One region of the Pontimicrobium sp. MEBiC06410 genome, then DNA from elsewhere that is predicted to be linked to it. Evidence: riboswitches for the same ligand, from Rfam matches in the RefSeq annotation. Region 1 holds a riboswitch; the other holds the start of a gene.

What was found. A riboswitch is a leader RNA that binds a small molecule or an ion and turns the genes downstream of it on or off. The one in region 1 is predicted to bind cobalamin.
Region 2: another riboswitch for cobalamin. It lies ahead of ACVC08_RS20005 (TonB-dependent receptor plug domain-containing protein); the one in region 1 lies ahead of ACVC08_RS04810 (PAS domain-containing protein).

The regions. Positions count from the first base shown of each region.
Region 1 covers NZ_JBSHNT010000143.1:28,181-37,804, forward strand. The annotation lists gene ACVC08_RS04795 (serine hydrolase domain-containing protein) at 1-642, shown strand, start outside; gene ACVC08_RS04800 (hypothetical protein) at 807-1,766, opposite strand; gene ACVC08_RS04805 (DUF5995 family protein) at 1,932-2,684, shown strand; cobalamin riboswitch at 2,691-2,820, shown strand; gene ACVC08_RS04810 (PAS domain-containing protein) at 2,906-3,397, shown strand; gene ACVC08_RS04815 (GNAT family N-acetyltransferase) at 3,389-3,961, opposite strand; gene ACVC08_RS04820 (alpha/beta hydrolase) at 3,999-4,634, opposite strand; gene ACVC08_RS04825 (PaaI family thioesterase) at 4,691-5,113, shown strand; gene ACVC08_RS04830 (chorismate-binding protein) at 5,117-6,250, shown strand; gene menD (2-succinyl-5-enolpyruvyl-6-hydroxy-3-cyclohexene-1-carboxylate synthase) at 6,334-8,088, shown strand; gene ACVC08_RS04840 (DUF2853 family protein) at 8,211-8,552, shown strand; gene ACVC08_RS04845 (CvfB family protein) at 8,631-9,461, shown strand; gene ACVC08_RS04850 (C1 family peptidase) at 9,453-9,624, opposite strand, start outside.
Region 2 covers NZ_JBSHNT010000164.1:504,601-514,224, reverse strand. The annotation lists gene rmuC (DNA recombination protein RmuC) at 1-1,223, opposite strand, end outside; gene ACVC08_RS20020 (ABC transporter ATP-binding protein) at 1,677-2,471, opposite strand; gene ACVC08_RS20015 (FecCD family ABC transporter permease) at 2,546-3,577, opposite strand; gene ACVC08_RS20010 (ABC transporter substrate-binding protein) at 3,578-4,735, opposite strand; cobalamin riboswitch at 4,806-5,094, shown strand; gene ACVC08_RS20005 (TonB-dependent receptor plug domain-containing protein) at 5,127-6,959, shown strand; gene ACVC08_RS20000 (YncE family protein) at 6,969-8,027, shown strand; gene ACVC08_RS19995 (thrombospondin type 3 repeat-containing protein) at 8,062-9,606, shown strand.

The DNA of each region.
Region 1 (9,624 bases):
GGTACCGATTGGCATTATGGAGTATCAACAAATATATGTGGTTATTTAGTAGAAGTGTTATCAGGTAAATCTCTTGACAACTATTTAAAAGAATGTATTCTCAAGCCATTAGAGATGAACGATACCCACTTTCAATTGCCAAAAGAGAAGATTAAAAGGTTTACAGTAGGTTACCGTTGGACTAACGAAACACTAACCGTTTCTGAGACTGCTGAAAATAATAGATATGTAGAAGACGTAACACTATATAATGGAGGAGGCGGTTTAGTATCAACTACGCTAGATTATTTAAAATTTTGCGAAATGTTATTAAACAAAGGAAAGTATAAAGAAGAACGTGTTTTAAAAGAAGAAACAGTAGCCCTTTTATTTAAAGACCATATGGCAAATATAAGGCAATATCAAGAACGTTTTAGATTACCATTAGGCGAAGCTAGTTTTGGGTTAGGCTTTGCAATAAAAGGAGAGTATGGAGAACCTCTACAAAAAGTATACGGATGGGGTGGAGCAGTAGGAACCTATTTTAAAATAGATACAGAAAATAACTTAGCATACGTGTTAATGATTCAATTATCACCTTACAGACAGTTAGGTTTAAGACAACGGTTTCAAGACTATGTAAATGGAGCAATAATAGATTAATTAATACTATTACAAACATGTTTAAAATAGGATTTAATCACCCTATTTTTTTATTAATATTAGTAGGCTATTGCAATTAAAAGAAAGCTAAAAAAGACTATAAAAAGTGAAAGAATAGAATAAGCTTCGCAAATTCTGTATTTGCGAAGCTTATTTAAATTTATTTATCCAAATGGTGTTAAGTCTGGTTTTGCAGGTCTAACGGTGTTAAACAATCTTATAGTTTTTGAAGTTCTTACATGAAACGAATTTGTTGTTGGGCTTTGCTCGCAACCACTACCAGTCATTTCAATTTTAATATATTGATGAGTAGCTTGAGATAATAAGTTATTAAAAGTATTACGTAAATTTAAATACGGATACACAGAAGGATTTAGTGGACCAACACTTTGAGAAGATACAATATTACCTTGTGTATCTAACTCATAAGCCCAAAGTCTATATTCAAATATGTCACTAGATGGCGTCATATCAAAAGTAATATAATCGTTAGCGTAGAATTCATTAGAAGGTAAACTATTACCATTTTGAACAGATGTATTAGAAATACGATGTACTAAAAAAGCGGGTACAGCATAAGTACTATTTCTACCAATTGAAAAATTAGAAGTCGTACAAGTAAAAAGATTATTTTGACTATTTGCGTATGTAAGGTTTAAAACATAATCATTAGTTCCTGAAGTAGAAATCTGCGGAGATGAATAAACGAGTCGTGTTATTTGAGCAGAAGGACTTTGATTACTTAAATTCCCAGAAACAGTACTTGCTATTACGTTACCTTGAAAAGTAAGTTCTGCACTATAAAGATAAAAAGGTGCAGTATTAAATAAACCGCCAGTAACTGATATTACAGACATCTCACTTGCATACAATTGAATACCTTCATAACTACAAACATCCGTAGCACTAACTACAGCACCACAAGTGGACGAGCTTTTTGCTTCTAAATTTTTTGCTTCAAATTTAGATATTGTTTTATTTTCTTCTATACTTTCTATTTCTGAAATAGATGAAGATTCACAACTATTAAAGGCCGTAATGGTAAATAGTACAATAGCTATTTTTACAACTACATTATTTAATTTAGTTATTGGATAATTGATTAATAACAATAGGTTTTTCATAATAAAATTGATTTTAAAGTTTAAATCAAAATTATATTAGAGGTATAATGTTGTAAGCCCTTAACTTCTAAAAGGTGAATCTCAACTTCTGAAAATACTATTCTAGTATCATGTTTAATATTTTTTGTATTTTACTTATGTTATTAATTATAAAACCCCTCGTTATTGGAATCTATACAAACTATTGACCAAGTTATTATATATTTAGATGCTATCATTTTAAAATCTCAAGACGATAATAACCCGCTAGGATATTTTGCTACGCTATATAGAAAAGTCACTATAAAAGTAAAAGAAGGAATACAGAATAACATTTTTGATAATGGCCCTAGAATGGAACGATTAGATGTTATTTTTGCTAGTCGCTATCTAGAAGCATATTTTGCTTACGAAAAACAAGATCCCGTAACTAACTCTTGGCAAGAAGCGTTTAATTTATCTAATAATTATTGGCCTATAGTATTACAACACCTGTTAATAGGAATGAATGCTCATATTAATTTAGATTTAGGAATAGCAGCAGCTGAGGTTTCAAAAGGAGAAGATATAGAGCATTTAAAAGGCGACTTTAATAAAATAAATACAATCCTTTCTGCTTTAGTAATGGAAGTAGAAGACGATTTATCTAAGATTTGGCCTACATTAAAAAAGATATTAACGTGGACGCGTGATGTAGATGACTTCCTTATAGATTTTAGTATGGTTTTAGCTAGAAACGGAGCATGGAAATTTGCTGTGCAATTGGCCAATACACCAGAAGATAAAATAAAAGCAACTATAGCAGAAAGAGACCTTAAAATAGCAAAAAAAGGAAAACTTGTAACTAGCCCAGGAAAAATAGCAGGAATCATTCTTGGTATTATACGGTTGGGAGAACGCGGGAGTGTTTCGAAAAAAATTAAAGATTTAAAGAATTAAATACTTATTTTTGTATTAAATAAAGGTTGTTACAAACAATAAAAGGAATTGTGTTAAAATCGCAAGCTGTCGCGCAACTGTAATTAATAAGTAAATTATTATAAGCCAGATTACTTGCCTTTATTATTTTGCAATAATGCTTTCGCGATTTGAAGCTAATTGATAGTATGTAATCTATAAATACTATTTAAGTTTCATTAAAAGCAATTAAAATGAAACAAATGAGTAATAAAACACTACGAGGACCTTTAAAAAGCTGGGACATATACACACAAGCTATAGATAAGCAAGCAGAAGCATTTATACGAAATACAGAAATAGCCGTATTAAATGAATTTAAAGAACGGTACCATTGGAATCTTAATATTGAAGAGACTCTAAACAATACTACATTTGAGGCCATTATATTAACAAATATAGCTCAAGAGATAGAATGGGTAAATAAAGGTTTTATTAGCATGACAGGTTATCCGGTTAACTATGCAAAAGGAAAAAAACCTAGTTTTTTACAAGGACAAGATTCCTCAAAAGAAGTATTAAAGAAAATTAGAACCCATATTGCAGAAGAATTACATATTAAAGAACGTATTATTAACTATAGAAAAAATGGAGAAAAATATATATGCGATATAGAAATTTTTCCAGTAAAAGATGTTAATGGTAAATTAGCTCACTTATTAGCATTAGAAAAAGAAGTCTACACATTAACTTAAATCTTTAAAAACACTAGATTTAATAGTTGGCCATTCCTCTTTTAAAATGCCATAACAGCAAGTATTTCGTCTAAAACCGTCTTGCATAACAGTATTTTTACGAAGTATACCTTCAAGTATACCTCCAATTTTTTCAACAGCTCTTCTAGATTTATTGTTTCGCTCATCTATACGAAACTCTACCTTTTCAAAATTAAGTACTTCAAAAGCATATTGTAACATTAAAAATTTAATGTTTGTATTTAAACCACTACCTTGAAAAGACTTGCCTAACCAAGTCCATCCAATATGCAAAACCTTATTTTTATAATCCATAAGCCCAAAACGCGTACTACCAGCATAAGCTAACTTCTTTTTATCGTAAATAATAAATGGTAATACAGTCTTGTTATTAAAACCAGCAATGGCAGTTTCAACATAAGTTTTTAATTGGTTTGGAGAAGCAATTACACTAGGCGAGTAATAAATAAGATCTTTCTCTTTAGCAATGTCTACTAAATGAGTATAATTATCTACACTTAAAAGAGATAATTTTACTCTACTATTTTCTAAAGTTGGAGTCATAAAAAATGTTTTATAATACACGTATAATTATTATTATTTAACCTAAACTTGTAATAATACTATTATTAACCTCATGTGTGCCATCAAACGGAATAATAGTTACATTATTTTTAAATAAAGCATTAGCCCTTTCAGTTTCATAAGCAATACGTTCGGCATTAAGGTATTCATCTTTAGTACCATAAATTAAAGAAACATTTGTGTTTAAAAACTCAAAATCATCTGGCACTAATTCTTTAGGAATTCCTCCAGAATGTAAAATAAGTTGAGAACACTGTAACTGTCTTTTTGCAACATAACGCATGGCAACGCTAACACCTTGAGAATACCCTAGTATATTTAAATTTAAATGATTAGGTATGTTTTCAGTTTTTAAAATGGCATCAAAATACAACATAATATTTTCGGTTTCAGCTATTGTGTTTTCACGAGTTAGCCAACTTGCTCCAACATGCTTAAAAGCAGTACCTTGGTAATATAAACTTGGTGCTTGTGGTGCTATTATATAATTTTCATCTGGATTTAAATGCTTAAAATGTCTTAAAAAATAATAACTTAAATGTCCCATACCATGACAAACAAACCATACCGTTTTTGTATGTTCTGTAAGAGCGTTTAAAGTCGCATAAGGCTTTGTAGTATTATAAGATATTTCTTTTAGTGTAGTATTCATTTTAGGTTTAGCTTTTTGTATTTTCGCAGCGTAAAGTTCAATAAATATTTACTACTATGCAATTATCTAAAGCAGCCATTTTAGCAAAAGCAAATGCAATTTGTAAAAATACATTAATGGAAACCTTAAATATAGAGTTTATAGATTATGGTGACGATTTTGTTGTAGCTAGAATGCCTGTTAATTCTAGCGTTTATCAACCAGATGGAGTTTTGCATGGAGGAGCAACAGCAGCATTAGCAGAAAGTGTTGGTAGTTTTGCTTCCCATTTATTTTTAGATACTAAAAATACAATGGTTAGAGGTATAGAAATTACAGCAAACCATTTAAAAAGTGTTAAAGAAGGCTATGTATATGCTAAATCTACTTTTATACATAAAGGAAGAACAACACAATTATTAAATATTTCTATAACCGATGATAACAATAATTTAATATCTATTTGTAAGTTATCTACCATAACACTGCCAAAAAAGTAGGTTATGGATCAAGAACAATTTTTTAGTGCCATTACTACTCACTATACAAAAGCATTACCTTTTGTAGTATATAGAAAACCTAATACTATTTCTATAAAAGCTATGCTTCAAAATGATGATATAGTATATAAAACTGAAAACTTTAATGATAGCGGATTTATATTTGCTCCATTTAATTCAGAAAACGATACTATACTAATACCTGTAAAAAATTCCGAAGTTATTGAAGCAAAGTATATTTCTAATCCATTAGAAAGTAATATTTCTGAAATAATAACAGAAACAGAAACTAGTATAAATCCAGCAAAACTATTTCATATTAGTTTAGTAGACAATGCAATAAAAACAATAGTTGCAGACAATGCATTTAAAAAAGTTGTAATATCTAGAAAAGAAAAAGTAAAGACCTCAAAAACAGATGCTATTCAATTATTAAAGAAGCTTTTAAATAAATATAAAAAAGCATTTGTATATTGTTGGTATCACCCAAAAATAGGGCTTTGGCTTGGGGCAACTCCAGAAACATTATTAAAAGTACAAGGCAACCAGTTATCTACAATGGCTTTGGCAGGAACTCAACAATATAAAGGCACTACAGAGGTTATTTGGGGAAATAAAGAATCTATAGAGCAGAAACTAGTTACAGATTTTATAGTAGATAATATAACACCATTAGTAAAGCAGTTAAGTATAGGCAAGACAGAAACACTTAAAGCAGGTAACTTATTACATATAAAAACAGAACTGCGAGGCACTTTAGAAAAAGATAAAAAAAACTTAAAAGCGGTACTACTAGCATTACACCCAACACCAGCAGTTTGTGGAATGCCAAAAATTAAAGCCAAGCAATTTATTTTAGAGAACGAAAATTATAATCGTGAATTTTATACAGGTTTTTTAGGAGAGTTAAACCTTAAAGAAAATATAACACGAAATGCTAATAGGAGAAATGTAGAAAATAACGCCTACAATACTTTAAAAACAGTTACAAACCTTTTTGTAAACTTACGTTGCATGAAATATACAGATACTGAAGTTACAGTATATGTGGGTGGTGGTATAACCAAAGATTCTATTCCAGAAAAAGAATGGGAAGAAACAGTGAATAAAACACTAACTGTAAAAACTATTTTATAATATTTCGTATTTTTGTAAGATACCAACTAACACTTAATTTTAGAAGTTTTAATTAGCAAATGGTATAAGATTTTATCTTAACTATGATATACCCTAAAATCCCTTTAGCTCAAACAGTAATAACACTTTGTAAAGCTAAAAATATTAAACATATAATATTATCTCCAGGCAGCAGAAACGCACCTTTAACCATAGGTTTTACTCACGATTCTTTTTTTAAATGCTATAGCATAGTAGATGAGCGTTGTGCTGGTTTTTTTGCATTAGGAATAGCACAACAAACCAAAATGCCTGTAGCTTTAGTATGTTCGTCAGGTAGTGCTCTGTTAAATTATTACCCCGCAATATCTGAAGCATATTATAGCAATATTCCTTTAGTAGTATTGTCTGCAGATAGACCTAAATATTTAGTAGGTATAGGAGATGGGCAAACAATTAATCAAGAAAATATCTATAAAAACCATATACTATATTCTGCTAATTTAAAACAAGATTTAAAAGAAGGCCAAACGTTTAAAGACAATGAAAATGAATTGCCTATAATAAAAAGTATAGAAAATAAACTTGAAAAATATTTAGGATTACAACAAAGTATTCAGGAACAAAACGAGGTAGAGATAAACAAAGCATTAAATAGAGCGTTAATACAAAACGGGCCTGTGCATATTAATATCCCTTTTGAAGAACCTTTATACGATAGAGTAGAAACTTTGTCTGTAACACCACAAGTTATAAAACCAGTAACTCCAGAAATACTTAATGAAGATTATAATGAATTTGCTAAACTATGGAATAAAGCAAAGCGAAAACTTATTTTAGTAGGCGTTAACCCACCAAACACCATAGAACAACAATTTTTAAATAAATTAGCAGAAGACGATAGTGTTATAGTACTAACGGAAACAACATCTAATTTGCATCACAACTCGTTTTTTCCAAGTATAGATAAATTAATAGCACCATTAACAGATACCGAGTTCGAACAATTAAAACCAGATATACTGTTAACCTTTGGAGGCTTGGTAGTTTCAAAAAAAATAAAACGATTTTTAAGAGACTATCCACCAAAAGAACATTGGCATGTAGGTGAAACGAGAGCAAATGATACTTTTTATGTGTTAAGTAAGCACTTTAAAATGTCTGAAAATTATTTTTTCAATCATTTTTTTAAATACATTAAAGCTACAGATAGCACTTACAATAAGTATTGGCAATCTGTAATGCTAACGAGAAGAACTAAACACGAAGAATACATAAAACAAATTCCTTTTTCAGATTTTAAGGTGTTTAATATAGTATTAAAGACAATACCAAATAACAGATTACTTCAAGTAGGTAACAGCTCTGCTATACGGTATTTGCAACTGTTCGATATTAATAAAACAGTAGAGGTTTTTTGTAATAGAGGCACTAGTGGTATTGATGGTAGTACAAGTACAGCAATTGGAGCAGCTATAGTTTCTAGTAAACAAACTGTATTTATAACAGGAGATTTAAGCTTCTTTTACGATAGTAATGCGCTGTGGAACAATTACATCCCAAAAAACTTTAGAATTATAATTATAAATAACTTAGGAGGTGGTATTTTTAGAATTCTTCCTGGACATAAGAACACAGAAAACTTTGATACTTATTTTGAAACTAAACATGATTTAAATGCATCACACCTATGTGAAATGTTTGGGTTTGAATATTTAAAGGCTAATACAGAGAGAAATTTACTTACTAGTTTACACGATTTTTATGAAGATTCTAATAAACCTAAGCTATTAGAAGTATTTACACCTAGCGAAGTTAATGATTCTATTTTACTGGATTATTTCAAGGTTATTAAGTAGTTTGCCCGTTTTATTTGGTTTTTATCGATATCATATCGAAAAAAAAAATTAACTAAAAAATGATTGGCGTAAAAAATTTGTATATTTAGTAACCAATAAATAATTAAAACAATTTAGACATTATGAGTAAACGTGACGAGCTTATCGTAAAATACGCAGCAGACTTAAAAGATAAGTGTGGTGTAGAACCAGATATGGATTTTTTAACTAAAGTAACAGTTGGTTGTGGACCATCAATTTACAATAAAGACTCTTCTACTGTTTCTGGTACAGATGAATCTGAATTGGCTACAGTAAAAAACAATTTTTTAATTAAAAAATTAGGCCTAGCTGATAGTGCAGATTTAGATAAAGCTATAGACGATGTTATGGAAAAATATGGACGTTCTAACAGAACAAAGTATAGAGCTGTAGTATACTACTTACTAGCTAAGCACTTTAAAAAAGAAGCTGTTTATAATTAATAAAAAGCTTAAAATTATAATTTATAAAAGCGTTGCAATGTAGTTGTAACGCTTTTTTTATATTACTACCTTTGCAAAATGATAAATATAGGACAATACAATACTTTAGAGATTTTAAGAGATACAGAACCAGGTTTATTTCTAGGAGATGCAGACGAGAACGAAGTTTTATTACCCAATAGATATGTACCTGAACATTTTGAAATTGGAGATACTATAGAAGTCTTTATTTATTTAGATAACGAAGAGCGAATTATAGCAACAACAGATGCGCCTTATATTACAGTAGGTGAATTTGCTGTATTACGATGTAACGATGTAACCAAACACGGTGCATTTTTAGATTGGGGATTGGTTAAAGAACTGTTTTGCCCATTTAAAGAGCAGGTTTTTCCTATGAAAAAAGGAGGTTGGTATTTAGTACACTGCTATATGGATGAGAAAACAGAACGTTTGGTAGCATCTAGTAAAACCAATCGCTTTTTAAACAATGCAGAGCTAACAGTCTCAGAATTCGATACAGTAGATATTATTGTTTCGCATCCTAGTGATATTGGTATGAATGTTATTGTAAATAATAATCATTTTGGATTAATATATAAGGATAGTATTTTTCAAGATTTAAGCGTAGGAGATAAGCTTAAAGGCGTTGTGAAAAAAATACGTCCAGGAAATAAAATAGATATTACTTTAGGACAAATTGGATATAGAAATATAGAACCAAATGCGGAGTTAATTTTAAAAGCTCTAGAAGATAATTCAAACTACCTTCCGTTGCACGATAAATCATCACCTGAAGCTATAAAAGAACAGCTCCAGATGAGTAAAAAGAATTTTAAAAAAGCTATAGGATCTTTATACAAGCAAAAGTTAATAACTATTAAAAAAGACGGAATCTACCTAGTTTAATTTTTTTGCTAAAGTTGGTTTTAACGCATCCTTGTGTAGGGTAATAGATATGGTTTTTAAGCGCATGTATGCTTCACTCATGTATATGTAACCACCTTTACCAATTTTACCCCAAGAGTTTTTTACTTTATAATATTTAGTACCATTTTGGTCTTTTACTAAT
Region 2 (9,624 bases), on a different contig from region 1:
TTACCAACACCTGTTAAATCTTTTACTAAGCCTTCAAATTTATCGTACAAAGCTCCAGCTTGTCTTGCTATTTCTATGGCATTACGCTGCTGTTTTTCGTTATTCCACATGGTATCTATAGTACGTAAAGTAGCTAATAGGGTAGAAGGTGTAACGATAACTATATTACGCTCAAAAGCTTTGTTATACAGTGAATTATCTTCGTTTATTGCTATGGCAAAAGCGGGTTCTATAGGAATAAACAGTAATACAAAATCTGGAGATTCTATATCGTATAAATCTTGATAGTTTTTAGCAGATAGTTGTTCTACATGACGCTTTATAGAGTTTATATGTGCCTTTAAATGTAATGCTCGCTCTTCATCTTCTGCATTTACATAACGCTCGTAATCGGTTAAAGATACTTTACTATCTATAATCATTTTTTTATTATCTGGTAGGTGTAATACCACATCTGGTAATACACGAGAGCCATCATCTAACGTAAAATTTTGTTGTACATAATATTCTCTGTCTTTTTCTAATCCCGATTTTTCAAGTACACGCTCTAAAACGAGTTCCCCCCAATTACCTTGCATTTTACTATCGCCTTTTAAGGCTTTAGTTAGGTTATTGGCTTCTTTAGTCATTTGCTGATTTAAATCTTTTAAACCTAATAACTGTTCTTTTAAGGCAGAATGTAAACTAATACTTTCCTTTTGGGTGTCGTCTACTTTCTTTTCGAAAATCTGAATTTTCTCTTGTAGTGGATGTAATATATTTTTAATGTTTTCTTTATTCTGAAGTGTGAATTTTTCCGATTTTTCATCCAGAATCTTTGTTGCTAACAACTCAAAGTCTTTACGTAATTGTTCTTGGCGTTCTTCTAATTCGGCATCACGCTTTAGGTTAAGTTGCTGTAAGTTTTCAAATTCTGAGTTTCGTTGGGCTAATTCTATATTTAAACCTTCGCGTTCGTCTCTAAAGATATCACGTTCTTTTTCAACCTTTATAATCGTATCTTTTAACTCCTGTAATTGAGAATTAAAAACGTCGTTTTGTTTTTGGTTTTCTATTTCCGAAAACTGTTTGAAGTCATTGAATTGTTGTTGCAAATTCTGGTTTCGCTCTTCTAAGGTGCTTTTTTCTGTTTTACTTTTTAGTTTTGTAAATAACATGCCTAAATAGCCTCCAATTGCTGCGGAAACTAGGATTGCTATAATGAGGATGAGGTTGTCGGTCATTTATAATTTTAATTTATACCAAAGATAATTTTTTTGTGTTTAAGATTGAAGTAGTATTTTAGAAGTTATTAAGAGAAGCGAAGCGTATAATATCAATTTAAAAATTAAGAGATTTTATATGTGAATTATTGCACAAATATGAAACATAAAATTGTTAAATATTATATTTCGGCTCTAGTGTTTAATCTCATTATTCCTTTACTATATATTTTATTTATATTATATCAATACCTTATTCAGCTTTAATAATTATTCTTTATCTAGTCTATTTTGATATTAAAAGTCATTATAGTAAATGGAGTATCTATTTAAGGTTTATGTTCCCTTCAATTGTTTTTTTAATTATCTGTTTGTTTATTAAAGAAGGTTTTTTTTTCTTCTTATATCATTTATTAATAAACAATTGTTTTGCTTTGATTTATTTAATACTAATCAATAAAAAATAAAGAAGAATTATTTTTTCACCCTAAAACTCCCAATCGTTTCATCAAAAACAATTAAATCTTCTGGGAACAGACTATTAAATGCACCTTGCTTAATTAAGTTTTTAGGCGTATCTGTAATTATGCCATCTTTGGACATAACAATTAATTTATCGCATAATTGTATGGCTAAATCTATTTCGTGAGACGAGAATAAAATAGTTTTATTGGTGTCTTTGGTTAGCTTTTGCAGCAGTTTTAATATATAGGCTTTATGGTACATATCTAGATGTGTTGTAGGCTCATCTAGTATAATAAGTGAGGTATCTTGTGCTAAGGCACGTGCAATCATGACTTTTTGTAATTGCCCGTCGCTAAGCTCGTAGCATTTTTTATGTTTTAAATCCTCGATATTTGCTTGCGCTAAGGCGTTGTTTGTAATGTCTATATCGGTTTCAGACAAATTACCAACCCAATTAGTATAGGGTTGTCTTCCCAAAGCGACTAATTCAAAAACAGACAAATTTTTAGAGCTTACACTTTCGGTTAAAACTAAGCTTAATACTTTGGCTAAATCTACAGCGTTGTAACTGTTTATAGGCTTATTTTGTATTAAAATATTACCATGTATAGGTTCTTGTACACGTGTAAGTGTTCGTAATAATGTAGATTTACCAATACCGTTGGCACCTACTAAACCAATAAGTTCGCCTTGATATAGTTCTAAATTAATATTAGATGCAATCAAGGTCTCTACTTTTTTTGAAGCATAACCTATTGTTAAGTTTTGGGTGGTTAATATGTTATTGGTTTTGTCTATGGACATTTTCTTTTTTCAAGTATCAAGTAGTTAGTACTAAGTAGTTTTATATTTATAATTTAGCGTTTTTCATTTTTCATTTAAAATACCATTTTCTTTTTTCTAACCAATAACCAAACTACTACTGGTGCACCAATTAAAGAGGTAATGGCATTAATTGGTAAAGTGTAATCTGTATTTGGTAGCTGTGCAATGCTATCGCAAATAAGCATAACGATTGCGCCTAATAAAAATACAGCAGGTAATAATGTTTTATGGTTAGAGGTATTAAATACTTGTCGTGTTATGTGCGGTATGGCTAAACCAATAAAAGCAATTGGCCCTGCAAAAGCAGTTATAGTTCCTGCTAATAAGCTGGTTGCTATTATAATGAATAAACGACTTTGTTTTATGTTTAGGCCTAAACTTTTGGCATAATTTTCACCTAGTAATAAAGTATTTAATGCTTTTATTGAGGCGATACTAAATAACAATCCTAATCCATATATGGTGGCAAATAATTTTAACTCATCCCATTGTAAATCTCCCAAACTACCAAAGCCCCAAAATATGTATTGTTGTAAATCTTCTGCCGAACTAAAATAGGAGAGTACACTTACTACTGCAGCTGTTATACTACCAAACATTAACCCTATTATTAGTATAGCCATAGTGTCTCTTACTTTAGAGGAGACTATTAATACGGTTAAAAGCACTAAAAAGCTACCTAAACTAGCAGCTATTACTAAACTCCATTTAGAGATTAATATAGTCGTTAAAATACCTCCTAATAGGGAAGACCCCATAATAACTAAGGCAACTCCTAAACTAGCACCAGAGGTAATGCCCAAAACAAAAGGCCCAGCTAATGGATTACGAAACAGGGTTTGCATTAATAGGCCAGATACGCCAAGCCCAGAACCTACTAAAATGGCTGTTATGGCTTTGGGTAATCTGTAATTTTGAAAAATATACTCGTTACTAGTATAATGTTCTGGGTTTGCAAAAAAACTATTAAAACACTCACTAAAAGAGATATTTACAGAACCTAAGCTAACATTTATAATGCTAAATAGGAAGAGTATTACAATTAAGAGTACAAAATATATTCTATAAGATTGTGTTTTTATCATTTAGTTTAGAGGTTTAAAAAATACAGGTGTATAATCGTTTAATAACTCTGGGTGACAAATTTTTATAATATCTTTTAAAACTAGGTCGGGTCTAGCAGTACCTAACTCATAATAGGTAACACCTCCTGTAGCGCCAGTTGTATTAGAAAATGTATATATTTTTTTGGCTTTAAAAGCGTCAAACTCTGTGTAATGTGTATTGGCTTTTTCTAAGGCTTCTATACTTGTATAATAAGAAGGACTTAACCATAAATCTGCCGATTTGGCCTTGCTAAAAACGGTTTCGAAATTTAAAGTTAAACTTCCTTTGCCTTTAGTATCGCTCCATAAATAATTGGTGTTAGCGTCTTTTAAAAACTGAGCTTCTGCACTTGTGCCGTTTGGTAAATACCAAGTGTCTTTATACATGGCTCCACTTAAAATTGTAGGTTGTTTTGTTGCTTTTTGTGCTAATGTTTTAGCATTTAAATAATCGGTTTCTATTTGTTTAAAAATGTTATTTGCCTCTTCACTTTTATTGTATAGAGCGCCAAAGAATTTAATCCACTCGGCTTTTGCTAGAGGTGTTTTTTCTACCCAATCTCCATTATATATAACAGGAATATTGGCATTTTTAATGGTTTTTAACGATTTACTTTTTCCATCTACTCCAAAAGCGACCACAAGATTAGGTTGTAAACTTAACAATACTTCTGTATTTAAGCCTTCGTTTTTTCCTAATTCTCTTACAGTTCCACTATCTATCCTTGCTCTTGTTTTTTTTGAAGACACATAGTTGGTTCCAGGAAAACCGACTAAAGTGTTTTCAACACCTAATAATTCTAATGCAGGAATATGCGTTGTTGAGGTAACTACTATTTTTTTTATAGGTGTAATAATAATACCATCGTATTGATCTCGCATAAAGGTTGTTTTCGAAGCTTCTTCGGCAGAGATTAAAACATATTTAAAGTTATCTTGAGAGTCTGGCCATGGTGCATTTATTTCTAAAATGGAATGATTGCCGTTGCTTGTTATGGAAAATCCTTCCGCGTAAGCGTTAGCAATATTAATGCTTGGAGTATTAGACTCTAAAGGTGGTAATTGGCGTTCTATGCCTTTGTTTTCCTTACATGAAAGGATGGTAATGCAGACTAAAAGAGGTATAAGATATTTCAATTGTAATGGATTTTATGTTTCAAAAGTAATATTATTTAATCTTTTGTAAAGAAGATAAAACAAAAAGGTTACTTTTGCAGCGAATTTTGGTTCGGCTTTATAATTATTATAAAATCGATTAAAAGGGAATCAAGTGCAATGATTTACAATTGAAGATTTTAGATTGACAATTTTTAATACATATAATCTAAAATAGAATAAACGTTTTAAACTCATTAATTCTTGAACTGTTCCCGCAACTGTAATCTTAGTCACGTAAGGTGATGCTAATTATTAAACTTCTAACCACTGGTTTTTATAATCGGGAAGGTAAATAATTAGACGAGAGTCAGGAGACCTGCCATTATTTAACATCTAAAAATGACTTTCGGGTAAAGAGTCTTGAAGATTTATGAAAAAAACACTTAGTATATTAGGGCTTTTAGTAGTTAGTTTTTGCAGTTATGCACAAACACTAACGGATTCTATACAAACATTAGATGAGGTTGTGCTTAGTGATAGTAAGCTTAAAAACTATGCTGCTGGTGTAAAAATAGAAACACTTAACGACTCTGTTTTAACTAAAAACCCAATGTCGTTAACCAGAATATTATCTTTTAATTCTAATATTTATTTTAAAGAGAACGGTTTTGGTATGATTTCTTCTCCATCGTTTAGAGGAACTAATGCATCGCAAACGGCAGTAATTTGGAATGGTATAAATATTAACTCACAACTTAATGGACAGACCGATTTTAATACCATAAATACTACAAATTATAGTTCTATTGCTATAAGAAGTGGTGGTGGAAGTGTACAATATGGAAGCGGTAGTATTGGCGGAAGTGTGCATTTAAATAATAAATTAGAGTTTTACTCACACTTTAAAAATAGAGTAAATCTTTCTTATGGCAGTTTCGAAACTAGACAAACTAATTATACAGCCTCTTACGGGAATAATAGATTTTCGGGTAATTTAGGGGTGAGTTATATAGATTCTGAGAACGATTATCGTTTTCTAGGTACAGACGATGTTAATACCAATGGGCAGTTTAATAACTTTAATATTAATGTAAACCTGGGGTATTTTATTTCAGATAAAGATGTACTTAAATTATATCAGCAAAGTTTTAAAAGCGAAAGAAACCTGTCTGGCACTTTAGTTGCGCGTTCAAGAAGTAAGTACGATGATGAAAATTACCGTACCATGTTAGAGTGGTCTCGTGTTTCTGATCGTTATACCTCGAAACTTAAAGTGGCGCATTTACAGGAGCTTTTTCGTTATTTTGAAAATAAGGATAAGCCCAATTATTCTTTCGGAAAAGTAAATACGTATTTAATAAATCATAGTTTTAATTATCGAATCTCTAATGCGCTTCAATTTAAAACGATTGTAGATTTTAATAGTTTTAAAGGTTCTGGTAGTAGTTTTGGTGAGCCTAAACGTACGGTAGTTTCTGCAACGGCACTGTTAAATCATAAACCAACAGAAGCATTAAGTTATGGTGTAAATATTAGGAAGGATTTTACTTCAGGTTTTACTAGTCCATTTGTATTTTCTGTAGATGCTGCATACCAATTAACAAAGCATTATACGTTACAATTAAATGGCTCTAAAAATTATAGAGTGCCAACATTTAATGATTTGTATTGGCAGCCTGGTGGTAATTTAGATTTAGTTCCAGAGTCGTCTTACCAATTAGATTTTGGGCAGCAAATTCATTTTAAAACAATTACAGCAAAAATTAATGGGTATTATATTAATACCACCGATTTAATACAATGGCGCCCAAATAATAGTGGTACTTGGAGCCCAATAAATATTGCAGAAACAGAAAGTTATGGGGCAGAATTAGAATTGAATTCGCATTATAAGTTAAAAAAGCATCATTTTAACTTAATTGGGCGTTACTCATACACTATTTCTGAAGATTCGAGAACCAAAGAGCAATTGGTATACGTACCATTTCATAAAGGAAACATATCTGTAGCTTATAATTACAAACAATTTTCTATGTTTTACCAACATTTATTTAATGGAGAAGTATTTAAAATAGATAGAAAAAACCTATCAACTTACGATCTAGGTAACCTAGGTTTAAGTTATGTTTTTAATACTAAAGGTAAAATTAATTATCAACTAGATTTTAGAGTAAATAATATATACAATAGATATTACGAAAACGTAGCATTGCGTCCAATGCCAAATAGAAATTATACATTACAAACAACAATTAAATTTTAAATTATGAAAATGAATAAATTAACGCTAATAGCTTTAGCAATAGGTTTTGTCTTTACAGCTTGTACTAGTGATGATACACCAGATGCAGTAGTGCCAAGAGGTGATTACGAAAATGGAATTTTAATATCTCATGAAGGTAACTTTGGACAAGGAAATGCTTCTGTAAGTTATGTGTCTAATGATTTAGCGACTGTTGAAAATGAGATTTTTAATAATGTAAATAGTGAATTATTAGGAGATACTGCACAGAGTATGACATTTTTAGGGAACTTAGCTTATATAGTGGTTAATGGTTCTCAAAAAATAGAAGTTGTAGATCGTTTTACATTTCAATCGGTTGCTACTATAGATGCCGGATTAGTAAACCCAAGATATATGACTATTATTAATAATAAAGGTTATGTTACAGATTGGGGAGATGGGACAAGTTCTACAGATGATGTTATTGCAATTATAGATTTATCGTCCAATACTGTTACCGAAACAATTTCTGTCGCAGAAGGACCAGAGCAAATTTTATCTAAGGGAAACAACATATATGTATCTCATAAAGGAGGTTTTGGAGTGAATAATAAAATTTCTAGAATAAATGTTATTTCAGAAACTGTTACTACTATACCAGTTAATGATGTTCCAGATGATATGGCTTTTGATAATTCAGGGAATTTAGTTGTATTATGTCAAGGTGCAAACTTATTTTGGCAAACACCCCCTGTAGAAACTCCAGCTTCTATTGTTAAAATTAACACAATAAATAGCTCTGTTTCTTCAACTTTAACTTTTCCTGATGGAGTTCATCCTTCATTAATGAGCTATAGTAGTGGGAAAACATATTTTCAACATTCAGGTAAAATTTATGTGTTAAATGATTCTGATACAGCTTTACCAACAACTAGTATTATTGATGAATCTTTATATGGCTTCTCTGTTAATAATAATACATTATATGGTGTAAAAACTGATTTTGTTGCAGGTACTGGAGAATTAGTTGTTTACGATTTATCAAATAATACCTTAATAGATATTAAAGATTTAAGAGTAGGTGCTTCAAAAGTTTATTTTAACTAACACTTAAGCAATAGAATACCAAAAGATTTAGACAGTGAAAAAATCAATAATCTATTTGTTATTATTTTTTAGCATATTTACTTATGCGCAATATGAAAATTCACCAATTACTAATGTCAATGTATTTATCGCTGACGATTATTATCAAAGATTAGGAGAGCCTTACAGACTTAGATTAGAGTTTGAATTAATAGGAACAACAGAAGATATTGTTAATCCAGACATGTGGCATGCATTTATTAGGAAATCAGGAGATATAAATACATCTTCTGCATTTCCTAATTGGCCTATATCTGGCGCTCCATATGTTGGAAATGTTGGAGGTCAACAACAAGGTGAGTTTTTATTTGATATAGAAGTTACAAGTTTAAATAATGGATATAAATTAGTTTCTTCTACAATTGTTATAGATCATGTTTATGAATCTTATCCTTCAGGTAATTACGAGTTAATTATAGATAGATTTGTAGGAAGTAGTAATGGTTTTTTTGCTTCTATAGCTAACGGTTCCTATGTTCAGTATGTAGAAGATAACACTATCACATTTAATCTAGCTAATCTTTGCCCAAGTTGTCCGCTAGTTTATGAAGGCCATGATGATGATAATGATGGTATTTTTGAATTATATGATAATTGTCCAGATACTTACAATTTAGATCAAGCTGATACGGATGGAGATGGTATTGGGAATGTTTGTGATAATTGTGAAGATATAGCTAATGCTAATCAATTAGATACAGATGGTGATGGTATTGGTGATATTTGTGACCCAGATGACGATAATGATGGAGAACCTGATAGTACAGATAATTGCCCTTTAGTAGCAAATACCAATCAACAGGATAGCGATAATGATGGTATTGGTGATGTTTGCGACCCAATAGATAATAATGCCCAGCCTAATTTAGCTTTAGAAAGCTTTAAAATAAATGTTACAGGTCAAGGTAATTTTAATGTGTTTCCTGGAGGGCAGGTACCAACATTTAGGTATAATCAACCAGCAAGTTTTGAATTGAAAATCAAAAATAATGATGACGCCCCTTCTAGTTCTTTTATTTGTAGTTTATTAGTTTCTGGGTCTAACAGTGCGTATCCAGACACTAATGGTTTTCCTGTATATAATTTTAGAAATTTAAATTTTTCGGGAATAAATCCAAACGATTCAAGAACAGTTACAATATCTGAAACCATCTATGACTACATAGGAGGGCTTGATTTGGAGACAGGACAAACTTATTTTATGTATTTGCATATAGATTCAAATAATGCTGTAGCAGAAAGTAATGAAACTAACTCAGACAATATTAAAATACTGTCTTTTAAATTTATTAACCCTTCAGGCAAAGCATTTTTAAATTTAGGAAATAATAACACTGTAGAAATCCCTGTTAATGGAACAAATGTTAATTTAAAACTATATAATATAAGTAATCCTAATACTCCAGTTGTAAACCAAAGTATATCAGAAGACGATACAGTAAATTTGCTTTTAACTAATGGTATTTATGCAATACATGTAAATGATAAGTATATTAAAAAAATAAAAGTAGGAAGAAGCATTCTAAAATTTAATAACTAGTAACTTTGATGTTTAGTA